Caballeronia sp. LZ062: one gene and its partner. The protein of the gene in region 1 interacts with the protein of each later gene in a pairwise test. Links are inferred from orthologs where the notes say so. Each region holds a gene or a part of one and is shown on either strand. Other genes may lie near its edges.

Evidence for each region.
Region 2: the proteins of recR (region 1) and recO interact in binary tests that used the Escherichia coli proteins (3 or more experiments, as listed by UniProt). The link is inferred for Caballeronia sp. LZ062 from one-to-one orthologs.

What each region holds. Positions count from the first base shown.
Region 1 is NZ_JARTWB010000002.1:959,685-962,452, reverse strand. It holds recR (recombination mediator RecR), read right to left. Parts: upstream 1,799-2,768; coding sequence 1,202-1,798; downstream 1-1,201. Other genes in the region: P9239_RS10565 (DNA polymerase III subunit gamma/tau), read right to left, coding at 2,301-2,768; P9239_RS10570 (YbaB/EbfC family nucleoid-associated protein), read right to left, coding at 1,849-2,175; P9239_RS10580 (DUF1653 domain-containing protein), read right to left, coding at 980-1,192; P9239_RS10585 (CaiB/BaiF CoA-transferase family protein), read right to left, coding at 1-880. UniProt on the Escherichia coli protein: May play a role in DNA repair. It seems to be involved in an RecBC-independent recombinational process of DNA repair. It may act with RecF and RecO.
Region 2 is NZ_JARTWB010000002.1:605,690-608,646, reverse strand. It holds recO (DNA repair protein RecO), read right to left. Parts: upstream 1,939-2,957; coding sequence 1,063-1,938; downstream 1-1,062. Other genes in the region: rnc (ribonuclease III), read right to left, coding at 2,928-2,957; era (GTPase Era), read right to left, coding at 1,955-2,854; pdxJ (pyridoxine 5'-phosphate synthase), read right to left, coding at 293-1,066; acpS (holo-ACP synthase), read right to left, coding at 1-284. UniProt on the Escherichia coli protein: Involved in DNA repair and RecF pathway recombination.

The DNA of each region.
Region 1 (2,768 bases):
CGTCGATTTCCTGCGTGCGCGGCACGCGGCCGTCGTTCGAGGCGAGCGCGGGATCGTTCGCGAGATCGGCGCGGTCGATGGCCGTCATCAGCCGCTTGAAAATGGGATCGCTATTGCCGCCGATGACGACGCTGCCGTCGCGGCACGGATACGTGTTCGACGGCACGATGCCCGGCAGCGACGCGCCCGTGCGCTCGCGCACGAGACCATAGACGCCGTATTCGGGCACCACGCTCTCCATCATGTTGAAGACGGCTTCGTAGAGCGCGACATCGACCACCTGCCCTTTGCCGCCGTTCACTTGCCGATGATGCAGCGCCATCAGCGCGCCGATCACGCCGTGCAGCGCGGCAATCGAATCGCCGATGGAAATGCCGATGCGCGGCGGCGGCAAGTCCGGATAGCCGGTGATGTGCCGCAGGCCGCCCATCGATTCGGCAATCGCGCCGAAGCCCGGACGGTCGCGATACGGCCCGGTCTGGCCGTAACCTGAGAGCCGCACCATCACGAGGCCGGGATTCTCGGCGGACAGCGTGTCGTAGCCGAGACCGAGCTTCTCGAGCAGACCGGGCCGGAAGTTTTCGATGACGATGTCCGCTTCTTTCGCGAGCCGCCGGACGATCTCCTTGCCTTGCTCGGCTTTCAAGTTCACGGTCACGGACTTCTTGTTGCGCGCCTGAACCGCCCACCACAAGGACGTGCCGCCGACCTCCGGATACAGCTTGCGCCACTTGCGCAGCGGATCGCCGCCGTTCGGGTCTTCTATCTTGATGACGTCCGCGCCGAACTCGCCCATGAAGCGCGCCGCGAACGGTCCCGCGATGAGCGTGCCCAGTTCCAGCACCTTGACGCCGGCGAGCGGCCCGGTCGTTGCGGTCATTCTCGTCTCCTTGTCTCGGCTCATCGTTCGGAATCGGCTTGCATGAAGCGCCGTTCCATTTGTTCTATGTTCGGGTCACGCGGACGATCGCGCGGGACTTCACAGCGGCTCAAAACGCGGCGTGCCGTCCTCGAGCGTCTCGTCGAACATCGCAGTCGGCCGCACCCACAGGCCGCGCTCGTGCGGCCAGAGATGTTCATAAACCGTCATCGCTTCCTCGGTTTCCGAGTGACGCGCCACGCCGATCACGCGATACAGCCCGCCCTTGTAGTGACGATGCGTGGCGAGCGCGAGAGCTTCGGTTTCTGTCATGGACATTCCTTATACGGAGCGCCGATCGAGCATCGCGCGCGCGATGGTGCCCGCATCGACATATTCGAGTTCGCCGCCCACCGGCACGCCGCGCGCGAGCCGCGTCACCTTCAATCCTTTGGACTTGAGCGTCTGCGCGAGGTAATGCGCAGTAGCTTCGCCTTCGTTCGTGAAGTTCGTCGCGAGCACGACTTCTTGCACGACGCCATCCAGCGCGCGGTTGATCAGGCGCTCGAAGTGAATCTCCTTCGGCCCGATGCCGTCGAGCGGACTCAGCCTGCCCATCAGCACGAAGTAGAGCCCGCGATACGTGAGCGTCTGCTCCAGCATGATCTGGTCGGCCGGTGTCTCAACGACGCACAGCAAAGACGCATCGCGCTCTTCGTCGAGGCAGACTTCGCAGATCGCAGCCTCGGTGAAGGTGTTGCACTTCTCGCAGTGGCGCAAATGCTCGGTTGCGAACAAGAGCGACTGACCGAGCTTTTCGGCGCCCGCGCGGTCGTGCTGCATCAGGTGATACGCCATGCGCTGCGCCGATTTCGGGCCGACGCCGGGCAGCGCGCGCAGCGCCTCGACCAGCGCCGACAAGGCGGAAGGTTGTTTCATGTGTCCTTCGTTGACATCGAAGCGCGCCGAATTCGCTTCGGCGCGCGCGATTAGAACGGCAGCTTGAAGCCGGGCGGCATCGGCATGCCGGCGGTCATGCCGCTCATCTTCTCTTGCGTGGTGACTTCGGCCTTGCGCACGGCGTCATTGAACGCGGCGGCGACCAGGTCTTCGAGCATGTCCTTGTCGTCCGCGAGCAGGCTCGGGTCGATCTGAACGCGCTTTACGTCGTTCTTGCAGGTCATCGTCACTTTCACGAGTCCGGCGCCCGACTGGCCCTCGACCTCGATCAGCGCGAGCTGGTCCTGCATCTTCTTCATGTTTTCCTGCATCTGCTGGGCTTGTTTCATCAGCCCGGCGAGTTGGTTCTTCATCATGGTGCGGCTCCTTCCTGAAAAGCGGATATGCGGATGGCGGCGAACGCACCGCGACGTGCAGCGGTGCGTTCGGAATAACGAAGCCGCGAATGCGGCGTGTCTTGCGGCTTACTGTACCGCGCCGGTCAAGCGGACGCGCCCGGCGTATGTCCGCCCGGTGCGGCCAGCGGCCTGACCGAACCCTGCACAATGCTCGCGCCGAAATCGCGGATGAGCGACTGTACGAACGGATCGCGCTGGATTTCCTGCTCGGCCTCCTGCTGCTTCTTCGCACGTTCGGCAGCATCCAGCGCGGCGGCGGTGCGGCGCGCGGGCCCGACGCTGACATTGACTTCGACGGCGCGGCCGAGCTTTTCGGCGAGCGCGCCCTTGAGCTTCGCGACGTGGGCGGCGTCCGTGTACATCGGCACCGCGACGGTGAGCGTGACGGAACCGGCGTCGCACGCGGTCAGTTCGCTGTTGAACGCGAGTTGATACGCCACGCCCTTGAGCGGCAAGTCGGCGGCGAGCGCCGGCCATTCGACCGCGACGCCGAGCGCATCGAGCGGGACGGCGGGCGGCAGCGGCGCGGTGTCGATTCTCGGCGCGGGCTT
Region 2 (2,957 bases), 350 kb from region 1 along the record:
ACGATCACCGGCTTGCCGCTCGGTTCGTTGAGCGTCTGCAGCGCGCGCCAGGTCATCGGCCAGCGCATGCCGAGTCCGATGGCCTTCGAGAACGCTTCCTTCGCGGAAAAGCGCGTGGCGAGAAACGCGAGCCCGCGCACTTCCGAGCGCGCGCGCCGTGCGTGATAGATGCGCAGTTCGTCCGGGCCGAGCACTTTCTCGGCAAAGCGCCCGTTGGTGCGCTCCATGACGCCCGCGACGCGGCTTACTTGCACGAGGTCCGTGCCGATTCCGTAGATCGCCATGGCCGCGCTCAGCGCTTCGATTGCGCGGCGAGACGCGAAGCGACCATGATCGCCTTCATCTCGCGCACCGCGTTGTCCCAGCCAGCGAAAATCGCGTGCGCGACGATCGCATGTCCGATGTTCAACTCGACGATGCCATCGAGCGCGGCGATCGGCTGCACGTTGGTGTAATGCAGGCCGTGGCCCGCGTTCACTTTCAGCCCGAGCGAATTGCCGAACTCGACGCTTCTCGCGACGCGCTCGAATTCGCGCTGCTGCTCGGCTTCGTCGTGCGCTTCGGCATAGCGCCCCGTATGCAGTTCGATGACCGGCGCGCCCGCTTCCTTCGCCGCGCGGATCTGCGTTTCGTCAGGGTCGATGAAAAGCGACACGCGGCTGCCCGCGCCCGCGAGCTGCGCGCACGCGGCCTTCACGGCGTCGAACTGGCCCGCAACGTCGAGGCCGCCTTCCGTCGTCAATTCCTGACGCTTTTCCGGCACGAGGCAGACATCATGCGGCTCGATCTCGCACGCGATGTCGAGCATTTCGCGCGTCACGGCGCATTCCAGATTCATGCGCGTCTTGAGAAGCGGACGCAGCGTTCGAACGTCGGCATCGACGATATGACGGCGATCTTCGCGCAGATGCAGCGTGATGGCGTCCGCGCCCGCTTCTTCGGCGGCGAGCGCGGCGCGAATGGGATCGGGATACGACGTGCCGCGTGCGTTGCGCAGCGTGGCGACGTGATCGATGTTCACGCCGAGATCGATCACGCTCGCGGGCGATGAAAGAAAGAAGCTCATAGGTTTTGCAGGTCGATCAGAATCTGACGGGTGGCGAGCGGCGCGCCGCCCAGATGATAGTTGAGCAGAAAGCGCATCAAAGTCTTACTCTGCGTGCCGGTCTGCGGGCTGCTGTAGTCATCGCGCTCCATGTCGATCAGCGTCTGCCCCGCGATGACCGGCCATTGCGCAGGGAGATCGTCGGAGGCTTCGCGCACGCCGCGCTCGGGATCGAAGGTATAGCGGCCTTCGGGCAGCACGGCCTCACGCGTCACGGTGTGCGTGAGCGCCATCGCGTAGCCGGTTTCGCGCAACAGCACGCGCTCGAAGGAACGCAACACCTGCACGGCGGGCTCGTCGTGCGCGAGCCGCGACAGCGTCAGCACATAGTGATTGAAAAGCGCGGGATGCGGGTCCTCGCGCGCGCAGAACTTGACGAGCAACTCGTTGACATAGAAGCCGCACAGGAGCGCGTCGCCGCGCAGCGGCAGCATGCCGCCGACCCATTCGGCGGTGGTCAGCGTGCGGACTTCGCCTTTGCCGGTCCACGAAAGGCCGAGCGGCTGGAAGGTTTGCAGCACGCCGCGCAGCGCGGAATGCGGCCGCTTCGCGCCCTTCGCGACGAGCGCAATGCGCCCGTGATCGCGCGAGAACACGTCGATGATGAGACTCGTCTCGCGATACGGATAGCTGTGCAGCACGAAGCCCGGCTGCTCGCTGACGCGAAAGTCGGAGCGCGGGCGCGGGCGCGGGCGTTGCGCGTTCGTGCCGGCGGCAGCCGACGACGATGCCCGCCGCCGTTTCGGCGCGGGGCGCTCGCTCGCGCCGGAATCGTCCTCGGGACGATCGTCGGCGGGCGGGGTCATCCACGCGTCGTTCGAGCCGGCGTCCATGAGCGTCGTCCCGACCTCACTCGTAGCCGTAAGCGCGCAGGCCTGCTTCGTTGTCGGCCCAGCCGCTTTTCACTTTGACGAAGGTCTCGAGATACACGGGACCGTCGAAAAGCTTTTCCATGTCGAGCCGCGCCTCGGTGCTGATCTGCTTCAGCTTCGCACCCTTCTGGCCGATGATCATCGCCTTGTGGCCGTCGCGCTCCACGAGAATGGTCGCGAACACGCGGCGCAGGCGCCCTTCGGTTTCGAACTTGTCGATAAGCACGGTGCTCGTGTAGGGCAACTCGTCGCCGGTCCAGCGGAACACTTTCTCGCGCAGGATTTCCGCCGCGAGAAAGCGTTCGCTACGGTCGGTCAGATCGTCCTCGCCGTAGATCGGCTCGCCTTCCGGCAGATACGGCTTGACGACGGACATGAGCCGCTTGATGTCGTCCGGATTCTTGGCCGAGAGCGGCACGATTTCGCGGAAGTCGCGCCGCGCGGACATCTGCTGCATGAACGGAAAAAGCGAATCCTTGTCGCCGACGCGGTCGAGTTTGTTCGCGATCAGAAGCGTCGGCGTGCCGGCCGGAATCAGATCGAGCACTTTCTCGTCGTCGGGGCCGAAGCGGCCGGCTTCGATCACGAACAGGATCGCATCCACCGAAGTCAGCGTGGACGTCACCGCGCGATTCAGCGAACGGTTGAGCGCGCCGCTGTGGCGCGTCTGGAAGCCGGGCGTGTCGACGAAGATGTACTGCGCGTCGTCGAACGTGTTGATGCCGGTGATGCGATGGCGCGTCGTCTGCGCCTTGCGCGACGTAATGCTCACCTTCTGGCCGACGAGCGCGTTAATGAGCGTCGATTTGCCGACGTTGGGCCGGCCCACGATTGCGACCATGCCGCAGCGGAAACCGGAAGATGTGGGAGCGTTCATAGTGGTGTGCGGCGAAGGTTCGTTGAGCGCGATGTTGCGATGGCGCGATGGCGCATGGGCGGCTGAATGCGCGTCAGTGGCCGGCGTCGGCGGCGCGCACGAC